3 regions of the Halomonas sediminis genome follow, and region 1 is predicted to be linked to each of the others. Evidence: predicted binding sites of a transcription regulator. Region 1 holds the regulator's gene; each other region holds the start of a gene.
The links. The regulator sigma-54, encoded in region 1, starts transcription at its own class of promoters, with help from an activator protein. The targets are predictions, from matches to a motif close to TGGCACNNNNNTTGCTNT.
Positions count from the first base shown of each region.

Region 2: glnA (glutamate--ammonia ligase) is a predicted target of sigma-54. The motif match lies at 9,096-9,113, and genes of this name have one in related genera.
Region 3: speB (agmatinase) is a predicted target of sigma-54. The motif match lies at 9,188-9,205, and genes of this name have one in related genera.

Region 1 is NZ_CP085246.1:1,162,267-1,172,992, forward strand. Features, by position in the region: gene LG290_RS05645 (YhdP family phospholipid transporter) at 1-3,023, shown strand, start outside; gene tldD (metalloprotease TldD) at 3,020-4,471, shown strand; gene yjgA (ribosome biogenesis factor YjgA) at 4,483-5,001, opposite strand; gene pmbA (metalloprotease PmbA) at 5,100-6,452, shown strand; gene LG290_RS05665 (HPr family phosphocarrier protein) at 6,449-6,718, opposite strand; gene rapZ (RNase adapter RapZ) at 6,729-7,673, opposite strand; gene ptsN (PTS IIA-like nitrogen regulatory protein PtsN) at 7,811-8,281, opposite strand; gene hpf (ribosome hibernation-promoting factor, HPF/YfiA family) at 8,286-8,597, opposite strand; gene LG290_RS05685 (RNA polymerase factor sigma-54) at 8,759-10,177, opposite strand; gene lptB (LPS export ABC transporter ATP-binding protein) at 10,296-10,726, opposite strand, start outside.
Region 2 is NZ_CP085246.1:214,410-225,135, forward strand. Features, by position in the region: gene rplQ (50S ribosomal protein L17) at 1-134, shown strand, start outside; gene LG290_RS01095 (serine hydrolase) at 439-1,803, shown strand; gene LG290_RS01100 (DMT family transporter) at 1,917-2,762, shown strand; gene thiE (thiamine phosphate synthase) at 2,740-3,369, opposite strand; gene gloA (lactoylglutathione lyase) at 3,475-4,008, shown strand; gene LG290_RS01115 (DUF6164 family protein) at 4,033-4,401, shown strand; gene LG290_RS01120 (cupin domain-containing protein) at 4,420-5,088, opposite strand; gene LG290_RS01125 (metal ABC transporter solute-binding protein, Zn/Mn family) at 5,231-6,160, opposite strand; gene LG290_RS01130 (metal ABC transporter permease) at 6,185-7,075, opposite strand; gene LG290_RS01135 (metal ABC transporter ATP-binding protein) at 7,059-7,805, opposite strand; gene LG290_RS01140 (hypothetical protein) at 7,805-7,954, opposite strand; gene LG290_RS01145 (hypothetical protein) at 8,178-8,690, opposite strand; gene glnA (glutamate--ammonia ligase) at 9,286-10,692, shown strand.
Region 3 is NZ_CP085246.1:2,184,201-2,194,926, forward strand. Features, by position in the region: gene glyA (serine hydroxymethyltransferase) at 1-339, opposite strand, end outside; gene LG290_RS10410 (GlxA family transcriptional regulator) at 555-1,547, opposite strand; gene LG290_RS10415 (beta-keto acid cleavage family enzyme) at 1,926-2,846, shown strand; partial or broken gene LG290_RS10420 (L-carnitine dehydrogenase) at 2,843-3,100, shown strand; gene LG290_RS10425 (thioesterase family protein) at 3,100-3,555, shown strand; gene LG290_RS10430 (aldehyde dehydrogenase family protein) at 3,620-5,086, opposite strand; gene LG290_RS10435 (5-guanidino-2-oxopentanoate decarboxylase) at 5,096-6,715, opposite strand; gene LG290_RS10440 (YjiH family protein) at 6,727-8,112, opposite strand; gene speB (agmatinase) at 8,163-9,113, opposite strand; gene LG290_RS10450 (sigma-54 interaction domain-containing protein) at 9,333-10,726, shown strand, end outside.

The sequences.
Region 1 (10,726 bases):
GCCATCAAACCCAAGAGGCCGTACTGCGTGATATCCACGCTCAAGGCCAGTGGTTGCGGCGGGGCGACGGGGGTGAAGCCTGGCTGGAAGGCGACGCTGACACGGTTGACTGGATGCAACCGACAGCGTCGGGCGATGTCGGCCCGGCACTGCCGCACCATTGGTACCTGATCCATGACCCGGATGGCTGGGAAGTACGCACCAGCGAGTTTGATCTGTCGTCACTGGCGGCCTGGCGTGAGCACGTTCCGTTGCCTGAAGCCTTGTCGCGGGTAGTGGCGACACTGGCGCCGCGAGGCCAGGTGAGCGGGCTAAGTCTGGGGCATCGCCATGATCAGTGGGAAGCCACGGCAGCTATCAGCGGCCTTGAAGCATCCCCTTGGGGGCATGTGCCGGGCGGCGGCCCCCTGGATGCCTGGGTCGAAGCCCAGGATTTGCGCGGCAGGGTCTTATTCAATAGTGACGGGGCCAGTACCCTGTATTTCCCTAATATCTTTTCGGCGCCCATGGCATTGAATCATGCTCAAGGGGAAGTGCAGTGGGTCTACGATGGCCCCGACAGCCTGATCAGTGGCAGGAACCTGCTGGTTGATTGGGAAGGCGCCCGGGTCCAGGGCGGGTTCGGTCTGGTCACTGGAAAGCCGCGAGGTCACTTTGGCTTGGATATTGCCTTTCGTGACGTTGACGCCGTCGAGCGTCCCTTGGCCCAATGGCTGCCCATGGGAATTCTGGGGGAAAACTTGAGTGAATGGTTACGCAGCGACGTCGGGGGTGTTGTAAAAAAGGGAACATTTTCATTAAGCCAGCCTTTATTCGAAGGCGTTAACATAGAGGATATAGAGCTGGAATTGGCGCTGGATATTGTCGACGGCTACTTGCCCATCGCTCCCGACTGGCCGATGCTGGAAGGTATCGAGGGGCACCTGCAATTGAGTAATCAGCGCTTGCAGGCCGTCATCGACAGCGCCCATAGCCATGGAGTGAAGGCTACTTCCGCCGAGGTGCTTTTGGAAGATAATCAGCTGAGTGTCGACGGTAAGGTCGTAACTTCCGCTGAGGGAGCCAAGGGCTTTCTGCAAGCCGCCCCTCTGGAAGGCATGCAGGCGTTGGATGATTGGCAGGGAGAAGGGCGTATCAATGCCGACATCGCCTTGAACACCTTCCTTGAAGCACCCGAGGCCCTGCAACTCGAGATCAATGCCCAGCCCCAATTGTCACGGCTGACCTATGAGCCCTTGTCGTTGAACGTCGATCAGGTCGGTGGGATGCTCAGCTGGACTCAGCAAGGGCGGGACGGTGGGCTTGCCGGGCAAATGGCTGGGCGTCTCTGGGAAGGCGATGTCTCTGCGACTATCGACACTCATGAAGACCGTCTGAGCCTGCAGGGTGAGTCCGAAGCGGGAGCCCTGCTACGCTGGGCGGGAGTGCCGCCTGAGAGAACCCAGGCATTGGCGAAGGGGCGCGCCGCCTGGCAGGGGCGACTTGAACTCGAACCCAGCCTGCAGTTACAGCTGAATAGCACCCTGCAAGGCTTGGAATTGACGTTCCCCGCTCCCTTACAAAAGCCCGCTCAAGCCGCCTGGCCATGGTCGATGAAGGTTGATGTAGAGAATGGAACCATACAAAGCGAGCTGGCCAATATAGTGGATTTTCGTGGCCGGCTTCTTGACGAGGGATTGGCTGGAGCGCTCTGGTTGGGTGAGGCAACCTCTCTGCCCGTCGATTGGCCCACCCAGCCCGGCTGGACGGTGAAAGCCAATGTGCCCCGCCTGGAGCCGCTTGACTGGCTCAGCTTGGTCGAGCTCTTCAAAGAGGATATGCCGGTAGAAAACAAACCCGCGAATACTCAGCGAAGCGGTTGGCAACTGGCAGTACAGACGCCTTGCCTGACGTACCAGGATCAGTGCCTAGGGTCGGTGGAGGCTGAGGGCCGCATGAGCCCCGCAGGCATTGAACTCAACCTGAGTGGCAGTCTGGTGGCGGGCCGTGTGCACTATCGCCCTCAGGCAGAAACTCCGCTGGATATTAGCGTAGGCCGCCTGATGCTGGATGATCTGATGGTCTTGTCCGATCAGTTCACAGGTCGGGCAGACTCGGGCGAAACCGTTTCGGCTACAGCCACTGGCGACGAGCAAGTACAACCCCGTGCCTGGATGAGCGAAATCGAAACCCGTGCATCCGCTGAGCTTAGCGGGATACCCCCCTGGCTTGAGGCGCTCCCCGATGGGCGATTAAGGGTGGCGGAAATAGTGCATGAGGAAAAGCGTGTCGGGCCATTGACCGCCTATTGGAAAACGCGTGGCAATCAGTTCACTCTGTCTCCGGTAGGGCTAACGCTGGGGCAGATATCGGCGCGTGGCGAGTTGCGCTGGGAAGGCGATGCCGCCCGGAGTCGCACCCATGTGGACCTCACCTTGCAAGGCGGGGATATCGGTACTTCCTTGGCGCGGCTGGCGCAACCCAATGTCATGCACAGTCGGCGGACCGACCTGGCAACTCGGCTGAGCTGGCCGGGAGCCCCATGGGAATTGGAACTCAGCCGATCTGAAGGCGAACTGTCCATCGAGCTGCATGACGGGCGTTTTCTCAATATCGAATCGACGCCTGTAGAGCTTATCGGCCTGTTGAACTTTGATAATCTAGTGCGCCGTTTACGCCTGGACTTTTCCGATGTCATGGGTCAGGGAACCGTTTTCAACCGTGTGCACGGCAGCGTCAATATTGCCGATGGCGAATTGACCACTCAAGAGATGTTGGAAATCGATACACCAGCCACCACCTACACCATGGCGGGCACTGTCGATCTTATACGCCGGGAACTCGACCAACGCTTGGGCGTCAGATTGCCCATCAGTCAAAGCATGCCACTTGCCGCGCTCATTGCGGGAGGACCGCTGGCGGGAGGAGCCTTCTTTATCGCTCACCAGCTGTTTGGTGACGCTATCAATCGGGCGACAACGATCTATTACCGCGTGCGTGGCCCTTGGGCGGCGCCGCAAATCACTTTGGAAGGTACTCAATGACCCCAGACAATGCCATGTTGGAAACAGCCGTCACCACCTTGTTGACCCCGGGAGGCTTGGATCTCGACGCACTGGAGACGGGACTCTCGCATGCGCTGGGGGCAGGAGTGGACTATGCCGATCTATACTTTCAACGCACCTGGCAGGAAGGCTGGGTACTTGAAGACGGTGAGGTAAAAGAAGCCAGCTACAACATCGATGGCGGGGTGGGTGTGCGTGCTCTGGCCGGTGAAAAGACCGGTTTTGCCTACTCGAATCAAATCACCGCCGATGCCTTGGCGGACACCGGACGTACCGCTGCAGGTATCGTGCGTAGCGGCCAGCGGCTACCTGGCCAGGCTGTGGCCACCTCAACAGCTACGTCACGCTATACCGGCCTTGACCCTCTCGCCGGCCTGACTGCCGAAGACAAAGTGGCGATGCTCAAGCTGGCGGATCGCGTCGCGCGTAGCGCCGACCCCAGCATCAGCCAGGTAAGCGCTTCGCTTTCGGGAACCTACGAAGTCGTTCTGGTACGTGCCAGTGACGGCACCCTAGGGGCGGATATCCGTCCCTTGGTGCGTTTCAACGTCAGCGTGATCGCGGTCAAGGATGGCCGCCGTGAGCGGGGCAGTGCCGGAGGCGGAGGACGCTTTTCCATGGCCCGCTTGCGCGACGACAACGTGGCTGAAACCTATGCCCGTGAAGCGGTACGTCAGGCACTGGTCAACCTTGAGGCCGTGGCCGCCCCGGCGGGACAGATGCCGGTAGTGCTGGGTCCCGGCTGGCCGGGCATTTTGTTGCATGAAGCCGTCGGTCATGGCCTGGAAGGGGATTTCAACCGCAAGGGCAGCTCGGCATTTTCCGGGCGCATGGGCCAGCGCGTGGCCGCCAAGGGCGTGACCGTAGTGGATGATGCCACGCTCAATGGTCGTCGTGGATCGCTGAGCATGGACGACGAAGGCACGCCCGGCCAGTACACCCCCTTGATCGAAGATGGCATTCTCACCGGTTATATGCAGGACAAGGTGAACGCACGGCTCATGGGCATGGCGCCGACGGGCAATGCCCGGCGCGAGTCCTTTGCCGATCTGCCGATGCCACGCATGACCAACACCTACATGCTGGCCGGTCAGGACGAGCCGCAGGACATTATCCGGAGTGTTAAAAGAGGCATTTATGCGGTCAGCTTCGGTGGCGGCCAGGTGGATATCACCTCTGGTAAGTTCGTGTTTTCCGCAAGCGAAGCCTACCTGATCGAAGACGGCAGGATTACCGCTCCGGTCAAGGGAGCGACCTTGATCGGTAATGGCCCGGAAGCCATGGGCCGGGTCTCGATGATCGGCCACGACATGGCACTGGATACCGGTATCGGCGTATGTGGAAAGGAAGGGCAGGGCGTACCGGTGGGTGTCGGTCAGCCCACCTTGAAACTTGATGAGCTGACCGTAGGGGGCACCCAGTCTTAACGCTTTTTGCGTTACAGGGCAGCGCTTTCGCGAAGGAATTTGAACAGCTTGCGGGCACTGGTCGGTGGTTTGGCCTGGTCGCGTTCACGGCGTGCGTTGCGTATCAACTGACGGAGCGTTTGGCGATCCGTGTCGGGATAGTCTGCCATGAAGGCATCTATTGCCGAGTCGTCTTCCTCGATCAGGCGGTCGCGCCATTTTTCCAGGCGATGAAAGGCATGATCACGCTGCTGTTGTTCCTGGTCGACACTGTCAAACACCGCTTGGATCGCGACCAGGTCTTCCTTGCGGATCAGTTTGCCGACGTATTGCATGTGTCGCCGGCGCCCTTCATGGGAGCGGATGCGTGACGTTTCCTCGATGGCACGCAGCATGTCATCGGAAAGCGGAAACCGTGCCAACTCAGCGGGTTTCATGGCAATCAGGTTTTCCCCCAGTTCCTGCAGGGCGTGCATTTCACGCTTGAGCTGCGATTTGCTGGGGCGTTCTTGTTCATCGTTTTCGATGAAGTCAGGGCGTTTTTTGGACATGATGTGGCTCGTTAACGAATTCAGGTTGCGGCAGTATATCAGGCCGCAAGCGACAGCATTCACCTGCCGAGGATTCTCGGCTGAGGAAGGAGAAAAACATGACACAAGCGTTTGATGCGCCGGCGCAGCAACAGCTGCTGGAAACGCGTGCCGAAGAGGCGTTGGCACTGGCCAAACAGTTGGGTGCGGATGCCTGCGAGGTTGGGGCAAGTGTCGATCAAGGCGTGGGTGTCAGTGTGCGTCTGGGCGAAGTCGAAACCGTCGAGCTGTCCCGAGATCAAGGTATCGCCGTCACGGTATATGTCGGTATGCGCAAAGGGAGTGCTTCCTCTACCGATGCCGGGCAGGCGTCAATTCGTGCAGCGGTGGAAAAAGCCATGGCGATTGCGCGCTACACCGGCGAAGACCCAGCGGCAGGTCTGGCGGATGCTGCATTGATGGCCACGGATTTCCCCGATTTAAACGTCCATCACCCTTGGGAGCTGAGTACCGAACAGGCTATTGAAATAGCACTTGCCTGCGAAAGCGCCGGTCGCGGCGTCGAAGGCATCACCCATTCTGAGGGGGCGTCCCTTTCGACAGGAGAAGGCGTGCGGGTCTATGCCAATAGCCATGGGTTCCTGGGGAGCCAGAAAGGCAGCCGTCACTCACTCTCCTGCATGTTGATTGCCCAGGACGGCAGCGGCATGCAGCGTGACTATGATTACACCTCGGCCCGCGACCCACGACAGTTACAGGACCCCGAAGCAGTTGGGCGGCAGGCAGCTGAGCGAACGCTGCGCCGGCTTGGTGGAAGGCGTCCCAAGACCGGCCGTTTTCCGGTACTCTTCGACCCGAGCCTGGCGGCTGGTCTGGTAGGCAATCTGATGGGCGCCCTGGCCGGCGGCGCTCTGTATCGCCAAGCGTCATTCTTGTGTGACCGCCTGGGAGATCCTTTGTTTCCCGACTGGTTCTCCTTAAGCGAACGACCCATGGAGGTCGGCGCCATGGCCAGTTCGCCGTTCGATAACGAAGGTGTACAAACGCGCAATAACCGTTTTATCGATCGGGGACGCCTGGAAAGTTATATGCTCTCGAGCTATAGCGCTCGACGCCTGGAAATGCAGACCACGGGTAATGCCGGGGGAGCTCGGAATCTACGTATCTCGGCACCGTTAAGCGCACCGCAAGACTTGCTGCAAAAAATGGGGCGTGGGGTATGGGTAACGGAATTGATGGGACAAGGGGTCAATGGCGTCACCGGGGACTACTCTCGCGGTGCTACCGGCTTCTGGGTGGAAGATGGCAAGGTCCAGTATCCCATTGAAGAGTTCACCATCGCCGGTAACCTCGAACAGATGTTCAGTGGCTTGGTAGGTATCGGTAACGACACCGATACGCGAGGCAGCATTCACACCGGCAGCTGGTTGATTGATGAAATGACAGTGGCCGGCGACCAGGAAACTAGCTAGGCGTCTTCATCGAAGCGGGCGTCAAAGAGTTCCTGGATCGCTTCGAGTGCCTGTTCTGCATCGTCGCCTTCTGCGCTTATTGTAAGTTCAGTGCCACAGGGAGCGGCCAGCATCAAGAGAGCCATGATGTTGGCCGCATCTGCTTCTTGACTGGCTTTTTGAACGTGTACGCGTGCGTTGAAATCCTGGCAGCACTGCACCAGTTTGGTGGCAGCACGAGCATGCAGACCGCGTCGGTTGATAAGCGTCAGCTTGCGTTGAGGCACCGTATTTCCTTTATCTTGCGTGTGCGCTGAGTGGCGTTGATGTTGAGCCTTCATCACCGGTGAATTCTACCTGGCCTTTCTCGGCACTGAGAGTGTATTGCAGCCCCAGTTCGCGATGGCGCAGACTGATATTACCGTAATTATTCATGACTTGTCTGGCCAGGCGTTCGGCCATATAAACTGACCGATGCTGCCCACCGGTACAACCGATGGCCACCGTCATGTAACTGCGTTGACTGCTTTGATAAGCAGGTAGCCAACGTTCCAGCCAGTCATGGATATCGTTGTACATGCTATGGACGATGGGGAAGTCATCAAGAAATTCGATGATAGTGGCATCGCGTCCATTCGATTGACGTAGCCGAGGGTCCCAGTAGGGGTTGGGCAGGCAGCGTACGTCAAATACCAGATCGGCATCCAGGGGAACCCCACGCTTGTACCCAAACGACTCGAAGGTGAGCGCAAGCTGGTCACGTTGATGATGAGCCACCTGGTCGACAAGGCGGCGACGCAGGTCATGCACGGATAACCGCGAGGTGTCGATCATCAAGTCGGAAAGGTTGCGGATCTCGCTGAGAGCCTTTTCTTCCTCGGTGATGGCTTCTTCCAATGTCATGTCACTGTTGCGAGTCAATGGATGACGTCGGCGCGTCGCTGAGTAACGTTCCAGCAGGATACGGGCATCGGTGGTCAGGTAAATGACTTGGCAATCGATACCCCGTTCGCGCAATTCCATTAACAGGCTGGGAAAACGCTCCAATGCGTAGGGCAGGTTGCGTGCATCGATGCTCACCGCCAAATGGGTTCTTTCGCTTTCCTGAACCAGTTCATCCACCAGTGAACCCAGCAACATGGCGGGTAAGTTATCAATGGCGTAATAATCCAGGTCTTCCAAGGCTTGCAGAGCGATGGATTTTCCCGAGCCGGAGCGCCCGCTGATGATCACGAGTTGCATATGAATCTCCTGCTCCTGGCCAGGCGTCACCCTGCAGCGTCTAGTGAGGGGCTGCGAGGAGGCACGAAGGTATGACGGATAAGGTACTCGTAGGCTGATGCAGAAAACAATAACGTTCAGAACGTGAACAATAAAGTTCAGGAAACGTCCTGGTTTCGAATCGTCGCCATCAGTATGTCAAGCAGTTCGCGTTGGCTGGCACTCTTGCGTAACTGAGCACGGGTGTCCGCATCGTTCATGATCGTGGCTACCTGGCCGAGAAGCGCGAGGTGAGTGTCATCGGCTTGTTCCGGTACCAGCAACACAAACAGCAAGTCGACCGGGTCGCCGTCAATGGCGTCAAAATCCACCGGTTCGGCAAGCTTGAGAAAGCTGGCAATAGGCGCATCGCAGTGGGGACTGCGGGCATGAGGAATAGCGACTCCATTGCCGATTCCCGTACTGCCTAGGCGTTCTCTGCCAATGAGTCGACTGAAGACCTCTTGGCTATCCAGGCTCGGGGTATTCTGAGCAATGAAGGTGCTGAAAAATTCCAGTATACGCTTCTTGCTCCCCCCGGGCACGTCGTAAAGCACACGCTCGGGGGGCAGGATGGCTTCCAGTGACATCAGGTTAACGCACCCCGGCGCCTTGGGCGCGGGCTTGTGCTTTTTCCTTATGCTTGACGAGCTGGCGATCGATCTTATCCGCCAAGGCATCTATGGCAGCGTACATATCGACATCCGTGGCTTCGGCATGCAGTTCGTCAATACCGCCTGCATGCAGGGTACAGGCGGCTTGTTTACGTTCTTTTTCGACAGACAGGACTACTTGTACCGTGGTGATATTGTCGTAATGTCGCTCTACGCGAGCGAGCTTTTCATTGACATAGTCACGCAAGGCGTCAGTCAGTTCCACATGATGACCGGTGATATTGACTTGCATTGACGTACTCCTTCTCTGTCGGGCTGTGACTTGATTGTAACCCTTTTTCCTTTCAAGCAAAGCCCTTGGGAAAAGATTCTTGAATCTCATTGATTCAGCTCGGCTTATGCGTTGATTGCGGGCTTTGTTCAGGCTTTTTTCTGTAAGATCTTTTCTCGAGACTATCTTAATCGACGGCGTTCACTGGAAGGGGGGATTCCCATGGCTTCGCGGTATTTGGCGACTGTGCGACGTGCCACCTTGACGCCGTTTTCCTGTAGCAGTACCACGATTCGGCTATCGGAAAGGGGTTTGCCCGGAGGTTCTTCCTGAACCAGTTTCTTGAGCCGTGCGCGAATGGCGGTACTTGAATGGCTATCGCCCTGGCTTTCGCCGCCTCCCACCTGGCTGGAAAAAAAGTACTTGAGCTCGAAGACGCCACGCGGGGTATGGATGTATTTTTGCGTGGTTACTCGCGAGATGGTGGATTCGTGCATCTCAACGGCGTCGGCAATATCCGCCAGTATGAGGGGTTTCATGGCTTCCTCGCCATGCTCCAGAAAACCGATCTGCCGGATAATGATTTCGCGCCCTACGCGTAGCAGGGTGTCATTGCGGCTGGACAGGCTCTTGATCAACCAACGTGCTTCCTGGAGATGCTCCTTGAGGAACTGGTTATCGTGGCTCTTGTCAGCGCGCTTGATCAGGCTTGCGTAATCCGGTTGAATTCTCAACCGGGGAAGTGCCTCAGGGTTAAGCTCCAAGTGCCAGCCTTGCGCATCATGGCGGACTACCAGGTCGGGAATCACATAACTATCGGTCGTTTCGGAAAAGGCGCTGCCCGGCCGTGGGTCGAGACTTCGAATCAGATGAATGACCTCATTCAGCTGCTGGTCATCGAGACCCAGGCGGCGCTTGAGCAGGCGTAAATCGTCCTTGCCCAAGGCTTCCAGAAACTGACGCACCAGACGTCGTGCCTGGGGCAGCAACGGCGTCTCATCGGGTAACGTTGCCAGTTGAAGCATCAGGCATTCACGCAGATCTCGGGCGAAGACGCCGGTAGGCTCGAATTGTTGCAAGCGCAGCAGTATCCCTTCCACTTCTCGCAAGGTGATGTGCTCGACCTGCCCGCGCAATCCTTCGCGGATCTCGTTGAGCGTCTGGGTCAGGTAGCCATTGGTATCGAGGGCATCGATAAGACTTTCCGCTACCAGCTGTTCACGGTCGTCGAAATCAGTCATCGCGAGTTGCCAGAGCAAGCGGCTTTGGAGGCTTTGCCCAGCGGCCTGGCGTTCAAAATCCGGTCCTTCCGAAGTGCCGCCAACCATAGAACCCATGTCCTGGTAGGTATCCGACCAGTCGCTATCGACAGCAAGCTCGGTGGGGATATCCTCCGACCATTCCGGCTCGGGAGTTTCATTGACGGTTTGCTCGCCGAACTCATCCTCCTGTTCCAGCATCGGGTTGCTGTCGAGTGCCTGCTGAACTTCCTGTCGCAGATCAAGCGTGGATAACTGCAGCAGTGCAATGGCCTGTTGCAATTGCGGCGTCATGGTCAGCTGAGTACCCATGCGCAATTGAAGTGAGGCTTTCATGACCATAGGGAAGTCCCGCTTGCTTGATCGAAAGTTTTTACCCTAGTGCGAGCCACGACCTGACGCAACCCAGCTTTGGGTAATGATTAGCAATAAATATGCCACTAGGCTGGGAAAATATTGCCTATAAGCGGAAATCGGCACCTAGGTACACATCGCGTACTTGCTGGTTGTCTAAAATGCTTTGGGGAGGGCCATTGGCGATGATCTGGCCGTCGCCGACGATATAAGCCGTATCGCAGATGTCCAGGGTCTCACGCACGTTGTGGTCAGTGATCAAGACGCCTATATGGCGTGCCTTGAGCGCGCGGATAATGGTCTTGATCTCACCCACGGAAATAGGGTCGACTCCGGCAAAAGGTTCGTCGAGCAGTATGAACGCCGGTTCGGTAGCGAGCGCGCGGGCGATTTCCACGCGCCTGCGCTCACCACCGGAAAGGCTCATGCCCAGGTTGTCGCGTATATGGGTGACATGAAAGTCTTCGAGTAGCGCTTCCCGGCGCTGTTCGCGAGCGCTTCGATCAAGGTCCTTGCGCGTTTCCAGAATCGCCATGA
Region 2 (10,726 bases), 950 kb from region 1:
CGCGTTATGCAGAGCGTCCGGGTGGTTACATCCGTATTCTCAAGTGCGGCTTCCGCACCGGCGACAATGCCCCCATGGCATACGTCGAGCTGGTTGACCGTCCGGTCGTCGAAGAAGCTGCTGCAGAAGAGTAACTTTGCAGGCCTCATCGGCACCTATCGAAAACCGATCCTCCGGGGTCGGTTTTTTTATATCTGAGAAAGCTGCTTTTCTAACATAAGGCTTGTGCTGGATGGGTAATATGGCAAGGTAAGGCAGTAACGTTTATCCGCAGGACTGTACGCACAGCCGAATATCCTCATAATGGTCGCCTATTGACTTGCTATGGCTATTCGCTTGTGTAGAGCGTTGTTCTGTTTGCTATGCTTTCAAAAATATGCTTGATCAAAAACAAGGCGCTACCAGCGCTGCCGCGATATCTCGATCCAAGGGGAACTCATGAAACCTTTTCTTGCACGCTCCCAGCCTGGCTGTACCGCTCTGCTACTCATGTTGGTTTTTTTGTTTGGCTCCTTGGCGGAGGCTAATCCGCGTTATGCCGGTATCGTGGTGGACCTGGATAACGGCGAAGTGCTGTACGCCGAAAATGCTGATGCACGGCGCTATCCGGCTTCGCTGAGTAAGATGATGACCCTGTACCTCTTATTTGAAGCTCTCGAACGGGGCAGTCTGAAGCTGCATCAGCCCTTGCCGGTCTCCAGCCAGGCGGCGGCCATGCCGGCAGTCAAGTTATGGCTGGCGGCGGGAAGCTCGATCGAAGTGGACGATGCGATTCGAGCCTTGACGGTGCGCTCCGCCAACGATGTAGCGGCGGTGGTGGCTGAGGCATTGGCGGGCAGTGAGCGCCAGTTTGCCCGTCTTATGACCCAGAAAGCCCGTGAGCTGGGTATGCAGGCCACGACGTTTCGCAATGCCTCTGGGTTGCCCGACGCTGCTCAGGTCTCCAGCGCGCGCGATATGCTGACGCTTGCGGTTCGGGTAAGGCAGGATTTTCCTGAGTATTTCCATTATTTTGCCCTTCAGGAGTTCACTTATCGCGGCACCCGGCATACCAGCCACAATCGACTGGTGCGTAATTACCCGGGAGCGGATGGCATGAAAACCGGTTTCATTCGGGCCTCGGGGTTCAATGTGGCGACCACCGCCCAACGTGGAAGCCGTCGGTTGATGGCCATCGTGATGGGCGGCCTTACCGCCCAATCACGCGATGCTCACATGGCGGACCTTCTTGATCGGGGTTTTCTACGCGCCTCGTTGCGTGATCAGCGTACCTGGCTGGCCAGTGCCAGTATTTCTACCGAGTACATGAGCTTTCCTGCTTACCAGCCGGCCGACAACAGTCCTGCCACACAACCGCTGATGGCCGCGCTGGCAGCTACTTCAGCGCCTGTTGCTTCCCCTTCCCCCGTGGAGAACAACGCTGCCGCCAGAGCGATAGCCTCCGTGTCTGCCGCGACAGCAACCCAGGATGCGCCGGTGCAGGAGATGGGCTCTGCGGATGATCCAGTAGCCCGTTTCCTTCAACGTGAGCGTGAGATGGCAGCCAACACCGCCTCCGGCCAATGGGGTATTCAGGTGGGCGCTTTCAGCCAGGCCGCTCATGCACGGCAATTGGCCCAGCAAGCGGCACGACGTTTGACTCAGGAATTCCACCAGGCGCGAGTCACTGTGGAAACATTGCAAGGTGGCCCGCCGATGTTCCGGGCACGTCTCGTCGATTTCCAGGAAGATCAGGCGCGCCAGGCGTGCATGCAGCTTCAAGCGGGAGGCATGGACTGCATGGTGGTTAACGCCAGCCTTTAACAATCGCTTGTTTTTCGCGCACCCCGCCGGTTGCAAGATCGGCGGGGTGCGCGTTTCTGCCAAAAGCCGTGAGGAAAAAAATGGAGTCGTCGTCGCTAAAGGGAATCGGCTGCATGTGCCTGGGCGTATTGTTTCTGGCCTTGGGCGATGCGGTATCCAAGTGGCTGGGAGAAACCCATTCGCCGGTGCAGATTATCTTTTTTCGTACGCTGGTCTCGTTACCGCTGATCGCCTTGCTGGCCCATTTCGGGGGCGGTTTGCGCAAGCTGCGTACCCGGCGACCGGGTGTCCATCTGATCCGCGGGCTTATCTATACCGGCACCATGGGCTGTTTCGTGCTCGGCCTGACGTTATTGCCGCTTGCCGAAGCCACGGCGATAGCCTTCGTGGCGCCATTGTTTGTGACGCTGCTTTCGGTACCCTTGCTGGGTGAGCGCATCGCGCCCCCGGTACTGGCGGCCTCGCTGGTCGGATTTCTCGGTGTGCTGATCGTGGTACGTCCGGGTGGCGACGCCTTTGGCCTGGGGGCATTGGTGATGATTGGTGCCGCTGTCTTTTACGCGCTCATGATGATTACCGCCCGGCGGTATGGCGCCCGTGAACACCTCTGGGCCATGGTGTTCTACATGTCCCTGGTGCCGCTGATGATTACGGCAGCCATATTGCCATGGGTATGGCAAACGCCGTTACCCTGGCATTGGCTGGGGTTTCTCGGGGCGGGAATATTCGGGGTCGGAGCCACCGCTTTCATTACCCTGGCGTTTCGCTTCGCCCCGGCGGCTATTGCGGCGCCGTTTGATTACACCGCCATGCTTTGGGCGGTTGGCCTGGGATGGTGGTTCTGGGGAGAAATTCCAGATGCATGGGTGTTGCTGGGCAGCATCCTGATCATCGGCAGCGGCCTGGCGATTGCCTACCATGATCGCCGCACCACACTTAAACGGCGCCCCAGTGCTTGAGCAGCTGTCTCGCTGAAGCTTCAGGGTCGGGCTGACCACAGATGGCGCTTACCAGTGCAGCGCCGTCCACACCCGTCTGGCGTACGTCTCGCATATGCTGGGTTTTCAATCCCCCGATAGCCACACAGGGTAACGGGCTTGCTTCAGCCAATGTGGCGAGCCCTGCAAACCCCAGCGGTTGAGCATGATCGCGCTTGCTCGGCGTTGCGAACACCGGCCCTAGGCCCAAGTAATCCAGCAGCTCGATGGGCGCCTTGGCAAGTTGCTCCGGCGTATTGATGGAAAGCCCGATGATCGCCTCTGGGCCCAGTGCTGCCCGGGCCTCAAGGGCTGCGGTGTCGCTTTGTCCCAGATGCAGGCCATCCGCGCCACTGGCTAACGCCACGTTCAAACGATCGTTGATGATCAAGGGCACGCCGGTACCGGAAAGGGCAGCTTTCAAACGCTTGGCCTGGTTTATCATCTTTTCATCGCCGGTCTGCTTGTTGCGTAGCTGCACCACCGTTACGCCACCTTTCACGGCGGCCATCACTGTGTGTTCCAAGCCGTAGGCCCGGCAGAGCTCCGTATCAGTGACCAGATAAAGCGTTAGGTCAGGTCGCCTCATGGGGATGATTCTCCGAGTCAGGGTTGGGCTGGGTGTCGATAGTATTGGACGCGAGCATTGAACGGTAGGATAAGATGAGGCTCGAATTAGTTAAAGGAGATACGCATGAGCTTTGCTGGTGAGCAGTATCCCGGCGTCGAAAAACCTGCGCCACAAGCAAAAGGGTTTCGCTTGAATCACAGCATGTTGCGAGTCAAGGACCCGCAAAAGGCCTTGGCATTCTATTCGAAAATCCTGGGCATGCGGGTGTTGCGGCGGCTGGATTTCGAGGAAATGCAATTCTCGTTGTATTTCCTGGCGAACCTGGAAAATGCTGACCAGGTTCCCGAAGACACGGCGCAGCGTACTGTCTGGACGTTCAATCAGAAAGGCCTGCTCGAGCTGACCCACAACTGGGGCACCGAGACGCAGGAAGATTTTTCCTACCACGATGGCAATACCGAGCCCCAAGGCTTTGGCCATATCTGTTTCTCGGTGCCGGACCTGGAGGCCGCTCAGGCGTGGTTCGATGAGAACGAAGTGGAATTCATCAAGCGTGCCGACCAAGGCAAGATGAAGGATGTCATCTTCATCAAGGATGTCGACGGTTACTGGATCGAGGTTGTCGAAGCGGCGCGAATGGGTGCCATGGGCGACTAGCCTAGGCGTGAACGGGGAGTACTAATGGCTAAACTTTTGTTTCGCCTGCATAACGTCACGGATGAAGAAGCCGGCGAGGTGCGCGATCTGCTGGTGTCCCATGGCTTTGATACCTACGAAACCCATGCCGGGTTTTTTCGCATGGGGGTTGAGGCGATCTGGCTGCGAGATGAAGGCCAACTCGACCGGGCGCGTGCAGTGCTCGATGACTACCAGCGGGCACGCGGCACGCGAGTGCGAGCCGAACACCAGGAGGCTCTGGCCCGGGGTGAGGCACCGACCCTGTGGCGTCGGTTGGCGGCTCACCCTGTTCAGGTCCTGCTGGTGTTGATTGCCGTGGCATTGATCGGCGCAATTTCATTGCTGCCCTTCATGACCATGCTCAGTGACTGAAGGCTCAATCGCGATGGATCATAAGTGGCCGCGCTTGACATAAAACACCGCACCCTCATCGCCGGCACTGAGCGTGGGGGTAGCACCATCGGGCCAGCGTAGCCAGCTGCCGCTGGGGTAATGAGTGAGGGCGGCGGGGGCATGCGTCTTCAGCTCGCCTTCCAATACCAGAATTTCCTGACCTCCCTTGAGCGGGGAAAAGCTGACTTCGGTACCGGCTGCCCAGCGTTCCAGGCTGACACTTTCATTCTTGTGAGTATGCAGCACCTTATAGGCTACCCCGGGTTGCCGATCGGGCTGCCAAGGGGAAAGCGCGCAATTGCGGGCAAAATGCAGTGTGTCGCTGGGGTCGAATTGATGCAGCTTGACGAAAATCAAGGCACCACTGTCGCCTACCGCCGGCCTGTGCGAGGTGCCAATCGGGTTGCGCAGGTAACTGCCGGCAGGATAACGGCCGTGTTCGTCGGCAAACTCGCCTTCCAGAACCAGGATTTCTTCACCGCCTGGGTGCGTATGGGGCGAAAAATGGCTATTGGGAGGGTAGCGCACCAAGGAAGTAGCGCGGGCGACTTCTTCGCCTATGCGGTCAAGCCGCATGCGTTCCACTCCGGGTGAAGGGGAGTCTACCCAGTGATACTCAGCGGGCGTCACGCTGGCAAAATGAGAAAAATCGGCGTTTAGACGCATGGTGGCAGAGTCTCCGTGACCACGGCGGGAGCGTCAGTTTCCTTCAAGCGGCATCCTCGATGCAACCCCCTGATATAACGCGACATCGATACCTTGCCGACAAAAATGCCGCCCGAAGGCGGCGTTAACGCTTGTCACTGGCTCAGTGGCTGTGACCATGCTGATCGTCGTGATCCGGGTCAGCCAGCGCTGTATTAAGTGTTTGGGCATTATGGCGCATCATGCCCAGATAAGTGCTGGCTTCTCCTTCACTGGCCAAGGCATCGGTGTAGAGCGTACCGGCAACCGGCAGGCCGGTTTCCTCGGCCAGCTGATTGAGCACGGCGGGATTGGTCATGTTTTCATGAAACAATGCCTGAACATTTTGCTCACGAATCACATCGATCAGTTGCGCCATGTTGGTGGCGCTGGCCTCCGAGGCACTGGAAAGCCCAGCCGGTGACAAGAAGCGTACCCCGTAGGCAGAAGAGAAGTAGCTGAAGGAGTCGTGCCCGGTAATCACACTTGTCGAGGCGGGTATCTCACCGATCAACTGGTGAATTTCCTCATCGGTGGCTTCCAGCTCATTGATGTAACGCTCGGCATTCTCGCGATAAGTAGCGGCATTTTCAGGGTTGGCTTCGATCAGTCCATCCCGAATGTTAGTGACGTACACCTTACCCAAGGTCAGATCCTGCCAGGCGTGAGGGTCGTCGTCACCATGGGCATGGTCATCGTGAGCATCCGCATCCGCTGTATCGATACCTGCCGTCGCGGTCACCACTGGGCCGCTGTAATCGCTGGCTTCGATCAACCGCTCCATCCAACCTTCGAATTGCAGGCCGTTGAAGACCACCAAGTCCGCTTCCGAGAGCGCACGGGCATCGCCGGGGCTGGGCGAGTACGCATGGGTATCGCTATCCGGGCCGACCAGCGATGTCACCTCGACATGCTCGCCGCCTACGTTCTCCACCATGTCGGCAAGAATGCTGAAGCTGGTGGTTACCTGAACGCGTTCAGCGGCGATGGCCGCCGGCAGGGCAAGCATGGCGGAAAAACCGACCAGCCAACGTGAAGAGCAAAAGGAACGCATGTGTTTCTCCTGAAAGGGATGAGCTTAATGAGGGTCTTCCGCACCAAGCGGAATGACACGACGACGAAACTTGGCGGCCAAGCTGTGATGGCGCCCCACCAAGGCCGAAACGAGATAGCCGACCCCCGCCAGCAGAATAATGCTCGGCCCGGACGGCAGGTTGAAGTGATACGACACCAACAGCCCACCGGTGCTGGCGAGCATCGCCCAGACCACGGCAATGCCGATCAGCCCTTCCAGGCGCTTGCTCCAGAAGCGGGCGGTGGTGGCGGGCAGCATCATGAGGCCTACCGCCATCAAGGTGCCCAGCGTCTGGAAACCGGCGGTCAGGTTAAGTACCACCAAACCAAGAAATACCCCCTGGATCACGCCGCCGCGTATCCCTTGGCCGCGCAGAAACAAGGGGTCGAGGCACTCCACCACCATGGCGCGAAACAAGGTGGCTATCAGCACCACGATCAAGCTACTGATGCTCACGATCAGAATCAGCGCGGTGGTATTGACCGCCAGGATCGAACCAAACAGCACATGCGTCAGATCCACACTGCTGCCGCCGAGCGAGATCAACATCACCCCGGCCGCCAACGACATGATGAAGAAACTGGCCATCGCGGAATCTTCGCGATGGCCGGTCATCTGCGACACACTGCCAGCCAGCAGCGCCACCAACAGGCCGAACATGACCCCACCCAGGCTCATTACCGGCAGCGAAAACCCCGCCAGCAAGAAACCCAGCGCGATGCCGGGCAATATCGCGTGAGCCATGGCATCGCCGATCAGGCTCATGCCGCGCAATACCAGAAAGACACCCAACGGCGGAGCCGCCAGAGAAAGCGCCAAGCTGGCCACCAATGCCCGGCGCATGAAACCGTATTCGAAAGGACTGATAAACCAGCTATCAAGCAGAGCCAACATGAATGCTATCCGGAAAGGTGAGAGGCAGGCGCGGTGCCTTGGCGGGTTGGCCGGCATAGCGGCCAAGAATTTCCTTGGGTGACGCCCAGCGACCATGCCCGCCCGCCAGCATCAGTACTTCATCGGCCAGGCGCGAAAGCTGCTCCATGTCGTGCAACACCACCACCAGGGTGGCGCCGTCCTTGGCCATGTCGTGGAAGACGTCGATCAACACATCCACGGTTTCGATATCCACGTTGGCGAAGGGCTCATCCAGCAACAGAAGCTCGGCGCCTTGCATCAAGGTACGGCCGATCAGCGCCCGCTGGCGCTGGCCCCCGGAAAGCTCGCCCAACGGCCGGTGAGCCAGGTGGGAAATGCCCAGCCGCGCCATGATCTCGCGACCCTGGCGGTAATGCGCCGCGCAGTAACCCTTCAAGGCGCCGTGGCTGGGCCAGGTGCCGGTCATGATCAGTTCTTCCACGCTCATGGGGAAGGTCAGGTCCAGCGCCAGTTGCTGCGGCAGCCAGGCGCGCCGTTCCTTGGGAACGTCGCATATGATCTTGCCCCCCATCGGGCGAAGCTCCCCCATGATGGCCTGAATCAAGGTGCTCTTGCCCGCCCCGTTGGCGCCGATCAAGGCGGTGATGGCGCCATCCAGAAAGCGACCGTCGAGATGTTCCACCACCATCCGCCCGCTCTGCGCCAGCTGAAGGTCGTGCAGCCGTAGACGTGAGTTGTTTGCGTGCATCACGGCCACCATCCGTTAGCCCAGCCCACCAGCAACCACAGCATGGCCAGGGGGATCAGCGCTAACATCAGGCGGCGCGTGGCAGACAACGACATCAAGGAAAAATGGCAAGGGCCTTCTTCCCGGTGTCGGTGGGCACGGTGCACCATGAGAAGCATCCTCGTTCAGGTAATGAGAGAATTGCAGTAAGTTATAACATAACATTTGGTGCGAGCCAAACTCCGCTATTTTATCGCGCCGCGATGAAAGGGCATAGAGTGCAAGGGATTAGTTGATGCGCGTCAGTAGTAATTAAGCAAACGCTTCATCCCCACAGCCATGGGGATGATTCGTCGTTCGCTGCCGACAGGCAGCTCAGAAAAAGACCGCCGGTTATGGCGGTCGTCGCAAAGAAGGCGTGGGGCCGACAGTTGGGGGATCAAAGTGCAAGGGTGCTTTGAGAGGTACTTTAATGTACTGAATGCGCGTGGGGCAGGTTTGTAGACGTTGAAGTAAATCGTGGAGAGCGTTGTGGTCCAGTTCCGGATCAAAGCCGCCGATCTTCTCCAGCCAGCTACGCGTGACGGCAAAATAGTGGGGTAGCAAGAGGGTCTTGTTGAAAAAACGTTGCAGTAATCGTTCGAACAGGCCCGGGCGAGACATGCCGATCATCAACACATCCAGCTTATGAGCGTTTAACCGGGAAATGATTTTCGGCCAGGCAGCCGGGGTGGGGCAGCTTGGCTGGCAGGCAAATACAAACCAGTCGGCCTGGCTGCTCAGGGCGGCATGGTTCAAGCGTTCGCCCAGGGTGAGTTCGGGCGTCAGCAGGCATCGCACCTGGTAGCGGCTTTCCAGTTGCGAAAGACGCGGGTCGGGCTGGGATGTCGTCACCAAAAGCTGCACGTGAGAACTCTCCAGCGCTACTGAGTGCAATGCCCCCAGATGACGAGGAAGCATGGCGCCAGTCACTAAGGCATCTGTGATAAAACATAGAAGACCCATTGTGGCTGACTCCGTAGGGGGAAAGCTTGGGCGTAAATACGCTCTAGCGTAATTGATTGTAGTATTTGGTTTATTTGAGTATCAAGTTAAAGTTTTCCCGAGATTGTCACCATGGAAATTTTTAATTTGGCACTATTTTGGTGCAGTATGAGTTGTTGCTGAGTTTTTTTGGTGCATTGATAGGAAAGGATGAGGGATTAAATGCGCTAAAAGAGAGTGAGAAAAGCACTGAAATGGATGAGTTTATTTGTTTAAATATCTTAAAATCAGTTATTTATTATTTTTTAGTCGCTATTGGTGCATTTTTGGCACGAACCGTGCATTAATAAAGGCAGACGCTCAGCACGCATAGTCACATGACGTATGGCGTGCTAAAACAAGAGCCGATTTCTAACTACCCGATGGCTTCCTGGCACCATGACGCAGAAGCTGCGGTGAGATTGAACAATATCAACGAGTTGATTTGCTGAAAGCCACGCTCATACCGGAGAACACTATGTCAGCCAAGACCCTCGCGCTAATTGAAGAAAATGAGATCAGATGGGTGGATCTGCGCTTTACCGACACACGCGGTAAAGAACAGCACGTTACGATCCCCGCTCGCGATGTGGATGAAGAGTTTTTCGAGAACGGCCAGATGTTCGACGGGTCTTCCATCTCCGGCTGGAAGGGTATCAATGAGTCGGACATGATTCTGCGTCCGGAAGATGGCACCGCCTTCCTCGACCCCTTCACCGAAGATGCGACCCTGGTGCTGCGCTGCGACATCATCGAGCCGACCACCATGCAGGGCTACGAGCGCGACCCGCGTTCCATCGCCAAGCGTGCTGAAGCCTACCTGCAGTCTACCGGCATGGGCGACACCGCCTTTTTCGGTCCGGAACCTGAGTTCTTCATCTTCGACGAGGTGCATTGGAAGTCCGATATCGAAGGCTCCATGTACAAGATCACCTCCGAAGAAGGGGCCTGGTCGACGGATCGCACTATCGAAGGCGGCAACCTCGGCCACCGTCCGCGCCTTAAAGGTGGCTACTTCCCGGTTCCGCCGGTGGATAGCTTCCATGACCTGCGCGGCGCCATGTGTAACACCCTGGAAGCCATTGGTCAGACGGTGGAAGTGCATCACCACGAGGTGTCCAACGCCGGCCAGAATGAAATCGGCGTCAGGTTCAACACCTTGGTGAAGAAGGCCGACGAAGTTCAGGAAATGAAGTATGTGATCCACAACGTGGCACACGCCTACGGCAAGACCGCAACCTTCATGCCCAAGCCGCTGGTGGGTGACAACGGTTCCGGTATGCACATCCACCAGTCGTTCTGGAAAGAGGGTGTCAACCAGTTCGCCGGTGAGGAGTACGCGGGACTCTCCGAAATGGCGCTGTACTATATTGGGGGTGTCATCAAGCACGCCCGTGCCTTGAATGCCTTCACCAATGCGTCCACCAACTCCTACAAGCGCCTGGTGGCGGGTTTTGAAGCACCGGTCATGCTGGCCTACAGCGCGCGTAATCGCTCTGCGTCAATTCGTATTCCGTACACGGCAAGCCCCAAGGGCAAGCGCGTCGAAACTCGCTTCCCTGACCCGACCGCCAACCCTTACCTGGCGTTTGCGGCCCTGCTGATGGCGGGTATCGACGGCATCAAGAACAAGATTCATCCTGGTGATGCCATGGACAAGAATCTTTATGACCTGCCGCCGGAAGAAGGCAAGAAGGTGCCGACCGTGGCCTCGAGCCTCGATCAGGCGCTGGAAGCGCTGGACGCCGACCGTGCCTTCTTGACCGAAGGCGGTGTGTTCACCGATGACATGATCGATGCCTACATCGAGCTTCTGAGCGAAGATGTGGAACGTCTGCGCATGGCGACGCACCCGCTCGAGTTCGACATGTACTACAGCTGCTGATTCATCTTCATCGCTGCTGTTACGAGACCCTGCT
Region 3 (10,726 bases), 1.0 Mb from region 1:
GGTGTCGCCCGGCTTAATCAGCGCCATGAAGACGGCTGCGTTGGCCTGAGCGCCAGAATGCGGCTGAACATTGGCATAGTCAGCGCTGAATAAGTCACACGCCCTTGCGATAGCTAACGTCTCGACCTTGTCGACAAACTCGCAGCCGCCGTAATAACGCCGACCGGGATAACCTTCAGCATACTTGTTGGTCAGCTGGCTGCCCTGAGCCTCCATGACGGCCCGGCTGGTGTAATTCTCGGAAGCGATTAATTCGATATGCGCTTCCTGGCGTGACACTTCTTCTGCGATGGCTTGCGCAATCCGCGTATCGAAAACATTAAGGCTAGATTGGTTCATGTTATTCTCCTGAGGTTATTCTTATGTTCGGATCAATAGATGCGCGGAACGGCAGCGCTTAGCTCAATTTAACGCCAAGGCAGTGGTCCAGGAATTGAACAGATGCGACAAGTTTTATGAATGGAGTCGGAAAACGCAGGATGTGGAGGCGCTGAGTACAGAGATGGGTGCCTAAAAAATAAAGGGGTGTCACTCAGCGGTGTGGCAGAGATCCTTCAGCGCATGGTTTCATCATGAACATGCAAGAAGTGAGGATCGACAGGCATGCTATCCGGGAGCCCGGCACGCTTGCGTATATCAGAGGGCGACAGCCCAAAAGCAGTGCGGAAATTGCGTGAGAAATGAGCAGTGTCAGCAAAACCACAGCGTCCGCCGATCTCGGTGACGCTTTTTTCGGTGTAGTGCAGTAGCCATAGGCCATAACGCAAACGTAATTCCCGCGAAAACTTTTGAGGGCTTACCCCCAATGTATCGCGAAAGCGCCGCTCCAGATGACGTCTGGACGTTCCTACTCGCTCAGAAAGAACGTCTACCGACATGGATTCACCTAAATGCTGCTCAAGCAGGGCAATGGCACGTCTGACCAAACGATCTTCCACCTTGACGAAAACTACTGGCTGCGGCTGAGCATAGCTACCTGAGCGGGCCTCATCAATCAACATGATATGCAGGCTCTTCATGGCCCAGGCTTTACCCATGTGACGCTCTATGAGATAGGCAGCCAGATCCGCCGTGGATGCCCCGCCCGCACAGGTGAGGAGATCGCCATCATCGATAAAGAGACGATCGGCCACGGGTGTGATGGCGGGGAAGCGTCGGGTAAGATCGCGGTGATGGTACCAACTGACGCAGCAACGGCGTCCCTCCATTAGCCCTGCTTGGATCAGGGCGAAAACGCCGGTACACACCCCTACCAATGAGACTTTTTCTGCCGCCGCCCGTCGCAAGTAAGCCAATGCCTGGGAATCGACCCGGTTATGCTCGTCCTGAATCCCCCCAATCACAACGATATAATCAAACTCCTGGGGATCCTGCAGGGGAACACAAGGCGTGATGGCTGCGCCGCAACTAGACGTTGCATGCTCTCCGGTACTGGTCATGAACGTCCAATGACAGCGAAGCTGGCGACTGCGGTCACCCTCGTCGGCAGCCAGACGCAAACAATCAACAAACGCTGCGAAAGGCAAAAGTGTAAAACGATGCAGCAAGACGAATCCCACCGACAGGGGTTTATCAAGGGCAGCGTCAGACCGGGATACTATCAAATTGGGTAGACCTTCATAGTATAGCCATTGGCATTAAGGCTACCCATATTACCACGCGGGTGATCATCGATGTCTATGATCGAGGCAGAAGGTGCCACCGCCAGGCTATACCCGGATGGCACGCTCAGCCACGACATATAGATCAAACAGTGACTGCTCGGGCAAGACCATGCCGAACACCATGTAATGCCCTTGGTCACGCCTCCCTATTCTAAAAACGTCGCTTATTGCACTCCCAGTGTCGCCTTACACCAACAAAGTACATGGCAACACAGCCACACTGCATGACATTAAACCCTGAACCGATAAAAGGAACGGAGCATGAACCCCAACGTCATTCTGACCTGTGCCGTTACCGGCGCCGGCGATACTGCTGGCAAGAACCCCAATGTGCCGGTGACTCCCAAACAGATCGCCGACGACTGCCTCGCGGCCGCCAAGGCTGGCGCCAGTGTGGCGCATATTCATGTGCGCGATCCCGAGACCGGCGGCATCAGCCACTCCGTGGAGCACTTCCGCGAGGTGATGGAACGCGTCCGCGAGGCAGCGGTGGATATCGTGATGAACATCACCGCTGGCGGTGGTGGCGACTGGACTCCCGATGCTGCCGACCCCAGCCGCGGCGGCCCGGGCACCGATATCCAGACCCCGGCACAACGCCATGAACCGGTGGGCGAGCTGCTGCCGGAGCTGTGCACACTGGACTGCGGCAGCCTCAACTTTGGTGACATGGTTTATGTGAACCCTGCCGACTGGCTGCGCGAGCACGCCCGCCTGGTACAGTCGGCAGGCGTCAAGCCGGAACTCGAGTGCTTCGACCTGGGCCATGTGTGGTTCGCCCGCCAGCTTCAGCAAGAGGGTCTGATTGACGGCGACCCGCTTTATCAGCTGTGCCTGGGTATTCCTTGGGGCGCCGAGGCGGACACCGAGACCATGCTGGTCATGCGCAACAAACTGCCGGCGAACGCCCAATGGGGGGCCTTCGGCATCGGTCGCCACCAGATGCCCATGGTGGCCCAGGCAGTACTGCTGGGTGGCCATGCCCGGGTCGGCCTGGAAGACAACCTTTATCTGAAGAAGGGAGTGCTGGCCAGCAACGGTCAGCTGGTGGAGAAAGCCGCCACCCTTATCGAGAACCTCGGCACCCGCGTAATGACACCTGCTGAGACTCGTGAGCATCTCGGGCTACATAATCCGCACACCGGCAAGATAGCTGGGGATATCGCAGGAGGTAATGCATGAGCCATCAACTTTCTGTCATCGGTACCGGGGGCATCGGCAACGGCTGGCCGTCGCTTGAGCGCCTGGGCCTGGCCGAGGACGGCGTGGCCACCACCGATGAACTGATCGACCGGGTAGTGGAAGGCTGCCAATATCAGGCCGCTGGCCGCCTGGTGTCTGAGCTTGACCGACGCCGGGATAACTTTCTGGTGGAGCTGCTCGCATTGACACAGAAATACTGGCCCGAAGCCGAGGGCCTGGAGGGACGCATCTGATGATGATTCTGGAAAGCCACGTCGCCCCCGAATGGGTCGACTATAACGGCCATATGAACGACGCCGAATACGCCAGGGTGTTCTCCTTGGCAGTGGAGGCGCTGATGGATCATATTGGCCTGGATGAAGAAGGCCGCAAGCAGCACGGCTACACCCTCTACACCCTGGAAACCCACCTCTGCTACCGCTGCGAGGCCCATGAGGGTCAGCCTTTACAGGTCAGCGCGACGCTGCTCGACCACGACGCCAAGCGACTGCATGTCTTCTTTGAACTTTGTGACGTTGAAGGGAACCTGCTGGCCACCAGCGAGCAGATGCTGATGGGCATCGACAGCGAGGCCGGGCGTCCGGCGCCCTTCCCTGCACCCGTCGAGGCGGCCATCGCTACGTTGCCCCAGGCCAATGCCGATGCTTGGCCGGAATTGGCCAGACACACCATCGGTATTCGACGCTGAGGAAGAACCCGCTGAATCTCCGGACGAAATAAATCGCTGGGCATTACACCTGCAGGTCTTGGCGTTAACTATCTAAAGGCCCCACCACATGCTTCACTTCCAGGTAAGCACTTAACCCCCAAGGGCCAAGTTCGTGGCCAATACCGCTACGCTTGAAGCCGCCCCAGGCGGTTTCGGGCAGCACAAGTTGCTCGCTGTTGTACCAGATGCTACCGGCCTTGAGCTGGCGGCCAATACGGCGTGCCCGTTCGGGGTCGCCACTAATCACCGTTGCTGCCAGGCCATAGGCACTATCGTTCGCCAGCCGTATCGCTTCTTCTTCGCTTGTCACGCTGCGCGCGCACAGCACCGGTCCGAAAATCTCCTCCTGCCATAAGCGGCTTTCCACCGGTACGTCGCGGTAGAGCGTGGGCGCCAGAAAGTAGCCTTGGGAGGGCAGCGTGCGGTGTTTTCCATCGCGCACCGGTGTTAACCCTTCCTGTTCGGCAAGGCCTAAATAGAGCTGTACCGCATCGCGCTGCTTGGCGCTGGTTAGTGGCCCTAAGTCGGTGCCTTCGGCGAGCGGGTCACCCAGCGTTAAGGCATCCATACGCTCGGCAAGGGCGGCGTAGAGTGCCTCCGCCACGCTTTCGTGCACCAATAATCGTGAAGTTGCGGAACAAATTTGCCCGGCATTGAAGTAGATGCCGGCCATTACCCAGTCGGCGGCTTGGGCGGGGTCGGCGTCTTCCATCACCAGAATCGGCGATTTCCCCCCTAGCTCTAGCGACACACTGGCAGTACGGGCAGCGGCTGCCTGCATCACCGCTTCACCTATTCGGTTACTGCCCGTAAAGGAAATTTTATCCACGCCAGGGTGGTTGGTCAGCGGCGCGCCGATGCCCTCACCATCACCATTTAACAAGTTTAACACCCCAGCGGGCAGGCCGATTTCCAAGGCAATCTCCGCCAGCACTTGCTCGGGAAGTGGCGTGACCTCCGAAGGTTTTAGCACCGCGGTACAACCGGCCGCCAAAGCGGGCGCCAACTTCCAAGCGCTGGTCACCAGCGGGAAATTCCACGGTGTAATCAGCCCCACCACACCGACGGGATCGTGATAGATGCGCGCTTCAACGCCCTCCATTGCCACACTGACCAATTCGCCTTGGCGGGTATCCAGCGCATTGGCCTGCTGGGCGTAGTAGCGATAGCAGGCAATTGCATCGTCCAGATCAATCCCGGCTTCCACCAATGGTTTGCCGTTGTTGGTCGCCGAAAGCGTGATGAGTACCTCCCGACGAGCTTCCAGCGCATCGGCAAATCCATCGAGATACCCTGCACGTGCGGTACCGCCCAGCACTTGCCAGGCGGGCTGCGCCTGCTGTGCAGCTTGCACGGCAGCCTCCACATCCTGCGCATCCCCCGCGGTGACTTGGGCAATACGCTCTTCGCGGTAGGGGTTCATCACGTCGAGTTGGCGGGTGCCCGCCGAAGGCACCCACTGGTTGTTGATAAATTGTTGGTTGATAAACTGCTGGCTGAGTGACTGCATGGAAGTATCCTAGTCTGAAAATGCGCACGCACGCTGCCAAGCAGCGGCATTTATTTCGATCAATAACGGCTTGGTGGGTACACGATCGGCTAATGCCTCGGCAAATGCTGCGGGGCTTTCCACCCGTAAGCCGGGGCAACCAAAACCTTCAGCCAGGGTGAGAAAGTTCGGCGCCTGAATATCCACGCCCAAGCGGGCAACACCGTTGGCATCCATGTAGCGGCGAATCTCTTCATAGCCCGCGTTGTGCCACAGCACAATCACCACCGGCAGGCGCTCCTCTACTGCCGTTGCCATTTCCGAGAGCGTAAACATCACCCCGCCATCGCCGACGAGCGCCACCACCGGCAGATCCGCCCGTGCCAGCTGCGCTCCTAACGCCGCCGGCAGCCCATAACCCAAGGTGCCGTAGCCGGTTGAGGCATTGAAGTAGCGCCTGGGCGCTGGCTGCGAGACCAAATGATTGCCGGCATACACCGGGGCCGTTGAGTCACCCACCAGTATCGCCTCGGGCAGGAGTTCGGCCAGCGTTGCATATAGCGGCACGAAGTCGCTAAAGGCAGGATCGCTTGGCAGATTAAGCGCGCTCAACGCCGCCGCCGTGCGCTGGGCGCCGTTGCGCGCTAATGGCTCGGGGAAGTGAGCAAGCAGAAGCTCTAGACTGCGCCCGGCATCGCCCACCAGCCCCAGCGTCACGCGCTGATTACGCACCAGCTGTTCGGGGTCGAGATCAATACGAATCAGCGTGCCATTGAGGTGAAAGCCACCGTCAAACACCACGTCGTAGTCGGTCTCGCCCAGCTCGGTACCCACTGCCAGAATCACATCGGCGCTGGCCGCCAGCTCGCGTACCGCAGGCAACGCGGCGTTAGCACCCAGATCCAAGGGGTGGTTGCGCCCTAACAGCCCCTTGGCGTTGATGGTGGTCACCGCGGGGGCATCAAGCTGCTCGACCAATGCCCGCGCTGCTTCCGGCGCTGCCACGCAGCCGCCGCCCAGCAGCACCAATGGCTGTTTCGCCATTTTTAATAAGCGGGCGGCCTCGGCAAGCCCCTCGGGGTCGGGTGCAGCGCGATAAAGCCTAGGCGCTTGCCAACTGGCAGGCACGCTAACCGGCACATCGAATAAATCGATGGGGATTTCAATATGCACCGGCCCCGGCCGCGCGCCGTTGAACACGGCAAAGGCCCGGGCCAGCACGTCTGGCAAGGTACTGGCGTCCAGCAGTGTATGGCTAAAGCGTGCCACACCACTGATCATCTGCTGCTGACTGGGCAATTCGTGCAGGCGTCCCTGACCCAGCCCCAAGGTATCGCGGCGGTTCACGCTGGAGATCACCAGCATGGGAATGGAATCGGCAAGGGCCTGACCCATGGCGGTGGCAATATTGGTCATCCCGGGCCCGGTGATAATCAGGCAAACACCCGGCTGGCCACTGGCGCGGGCATAGCCGTCGGCCATGAAACCCGCACCCTGCTCGTGGCGGGGGGTGACGTGGCGGATGTCAGCGGCCTCGCTCCCTTCCAGGCCACGATAGAGCTCGACGGTGTGCACCCCGGGGATACCGAAGATGGTATCCACCCCATAGGTGTCGCGCAGCAGTCGAATGAGCAGTTCTGCACAGGTCATTTGGAGGTCCCTCATCCCACTAGCCAATGGGCCATGACGACAATGATCGGCAAGGTGATGGCGGTGCGGATCAGGAAGATCGCCGCCAGCTCCCACAGCTTCAGCGGGATCTTGGACTTCAGCAGAAGAGCGCCGATTTCCGACATGTAGACCAGCTGGGTCAGCGACAGGCAGGCGATCACGAAGCGCGTCAGCTCGCTCTCGATGTTGCTGCCCAGTACCGCCGGCAGGAACATGTCGGCGAAGCCCACCAGGGTAGCGGGGGCCGCAGCCTCGGCTTCAGGCACGCCCATCCACTCCAGCACCGGCACCATGGGCATCGACAGCCAGGTGAAAATCGGCGTGAACTCGGCCAGGATCAGCGCCACGGTGCCGATGGCGATGACCAGCGGCAGCAGGCCGAAGAAGATATCGGCGACGTTGAACAGAGCGATGCGCACCAGCTGCCGCGGACCGGGAGCCTTCTCCGCGCGGGCCACGGCCATGCCCAGACTGTAGCGCAGCAGCCCCTGGTCACCGGTACGCTCTTCCTGCAGGCGGCAGCCCACCGGCTCATAGTAGGTGTTCGGCTTGAGCGACAACGGAGGTAACCGCGGCACGATCACGGCCGCCACCAGACCGGCGACCACCACCGTCAGGTAGAAAGGCACGAAGAGGTGGTTGATGCCGATGAAGGTGGTCACCAGGATCGCGAAGGCAATGGAAACGATGGAGAAGTTGGTGGCGATGGCCGCCGCCTCTCGACAATTATAGAAGCCCTTCTCGTACTGCTGGGTGGTGATCAGTACCCCCACGGTGCCCGACCCCATCCAGGAGGCCGTGGCATCGATGGCGCTTCGGCCCGGCAACCCGAAGATCCACCGGAAGGGTTTGCGAAGTAGGCTGCCGATGAACTCCATGAAGCCGAAGTCGACCAGGAAAGGCAGCAGTATGGCGGCGAAGAAGAAGAAGGTCAGGAGCACTGGTGCCAGGTCGTTAAGCATCACGCCACCCGTAAAGGGGGCGGTAACGAACTCGGGACCCACCTGAAAGTAGGTCATCAAGGCGAAGAGCGCACCAAGGGCTCGCATGACGACCCACACAGGCGCCACGTCGAACAGATCCTTCAGCATACCCTCGCTCGCCCAGCCAGGATGGGTCGACTTGACCACCAGGGTCAGGACCACGGACAGGCAGAGGACTACCGTCGCAATGGCCGGCAGGGTATCCCCCAGCAGGGCCTTGAGCCCATCGGCGGCGAAACCCATGCCGATGTTGATGGTATCGCCCATCGAGAACGGCACCAGGAACAGCAGAACACCAAGTATCGATGGCACCAGGAACTTGATCAGTCCATGCCGAGAGAGCGGTGCGCCCTCAAGTGCTATGTCGTCGGATGTATCAAGGGAGGATGGCATAAGGCACCTCAGATTGAATTATCGTTGTAGTGTTGGTCTGGCCGCGCATCTTAATCACCGCGTTTCACGCCCGGCAGTACACAAAGCATTTCATACAGCAGCGTGGCGCCCATAAGCGCAGTATTGCCGCTAGGGTCATAGGGCGGTGACACTTCCACTAGGTCTCCCCCCACAATGTTCAGGCCTGCCGCACCACGCACAATTTCCAACCCTTGGGTGGACGTCAGCCCGCCCATTTCCACCGTACCGGTGCCAGGGGCAACCGAGGGGTCCAGGCCATCGATATCGAAGCTGATATACACCGGGATGTCGCCCATCTGCTCGCGTACTTGCGCCATCAACGGCGCTAGCGAGCGATACCAGCACTCCTCGGCGGGCACGACGCGAAAGCCCTGCTCGCGACACCAATCGAAATCCTCAGCCGCGTAACCAGTCCCGCGCAGACCAATTTGCACCACCTTTCCATGGGCCAATAAGCCTTCTTCCTGGGCACGGCGAAAAGGCGTGCCATGCGCAATCGGCTCGCCGAACATATGCTCGTTCACATCGGCATGGGCATCGATATGAATCAACCCCACCGGGCCATGCTTTTTAGCCATGGCGCGCAGAATCGGCAGCGTCAGGGTGTGTTCGCCGCCGAGGGTTAGCGGAATGCAGCTGTGTTGGAGTACCTCATCATAAAACGCGGTGATGATGTCGACACTTTTCGGCAGATGAAAGGTATTGATCGGTACGTCACCGATGTCGGCCACTTGCAGGCTTTCAAAGGGTGCTGCGCGGGTCGCCATGTTATAGGGGCGTAGCATGCGCGACTCATCGCGGATCTGGCGCGGCCCAAGACGGGTACCAGGTCGGTTAGAAGTACCAATATCCATCGGGACGCCGATGAAAGCGGCATCCAGCCCGGCAGCATTCTCTTGGGTGGGCAGTCGCATCATGGTGGCGGGGCCGGCAAAGCGCGGCATGCTATTACCACCCAGCGGCTGATTGAATTCCGACATACACATCTCCTTGGTCTTGTTTTGAAATTATTGAGTCGCTCTGCAAGCGCTTTTAAACGCTCCCTGACTCTTTCAATGCACAGATCATGCCAAGACGTCGGGGCCGCAAAACAGGTAGGATTACTCACCATTCGATGCAAAAATGCATCAAATAAGCTATTCATTGATTCAAAAATGCATCGACGATTCATAATTGAATCGCTTAAGGAGCGTGTTGCGATGAGTGAAATCGACAAATGCGTGCTGCAGACGATCGTGGCGACAGCCAACGATCACTTCTTCATTGTCAGTGGCGATGGGCAGATATTGGATATTAGCCCTGGGGCCGAAGCGGTCTATGGGGTATCCCGGGAAGAACTGCTTTCCAGCAGCGTCCAGCAGTTGCAAGCCACGGGCGTGCTGAAGCCGTCAATTAGCATGGAAGTGATACGCACACGCAAGCCAACTCAGCTTATGCAGGTGACCGGGACCGGCCGCCGCGTCATCGCCGACGCCTACCCGGTGTTCGTGAATGGCAAGCTTGAGCGCATCATCAGCCGTTCGCGGGATTTAACCGACCTGCAGCTACTACAGGACGAATACGCCCTACTGCAGAAACGCTTTAGCGAACATTTGAAGCGCAGCCAAGCAGCCCCCGATGCGGAAGAACGGGCACTGGACGACGCACTCGACAACCTGCAGGTGAGAAGCAACATCATGCGTGAAATTGCGCTACTGCTTAAGCGGGTCGCGCCTTCTGACGCCAACGTTCTGATGCTCGGCGAATCCGGTGTCGGCAAGACTGCCTTTGCCAAACAGCTACACCGCTGGAGTCAGCGTTGTGACGGCCCTTTTATTGAGGTCAACTGTGCAGCGATTCCCGAGAATCTATTCGAATCCGAGATGTTCGGCTATCAGCCAGGTGCCTTCAGTGGTGCGGCGCGGCAGGGCAAAGCGGGACTATTGGAGCAAGCCGAAGGCGGCACGCTATTTCTCGATGAAATCGGCGAGTTGCCACTGCTGATGCAGACTAAACTGCTCAAAGTCATTCAAGATGGCAGCTTGACCCGCTTAGGCGATACGCGCCCACGTCGGGTAGATTTTCGCCTGGTGGTGGCCACCAATCAAAATCTGGGCAAGCAGGTAGAAGCCGGGCTGTTTCGTCTGGATCTTTATTACCGCCTCAACGTTATTCCCGTCACCCTGCCACCACTGCGCGACCGCCGGGAGGATATTCCCGACCTCGTCGAAGCCTGCCTGAAACGACTCAATCAGCGCTATGGGCGTCAAAAAATTCTCGATACCCGGGTTTGGTCGACGTTAATGGGGAGCGACTGGCCCGGCAACGTGCGCGAACTTGAAAACTGGCTGGAAAGAGCCTGGCTTTCAAGCCCCACCGATCAAATCGAGGTGCCCGCCTTCCATCCCCAGGCGGAGCACCACCCGACAAGCGTCCCGAGCGCCTCCCCCTTACCCAGCGCCGCCTCGCTAGAAACCCACGAAACACTCAAAGAGTATCTCGCCCGCCTGGAGCGTGAAACCCTTGAGGAGCTCAGCAAAACGCTGCCGAGCACCTATGCCATCGCCGAGCGACTCGGCATCAGCCAATCCAGCGTGGTCCGTAGGCTGCAGCG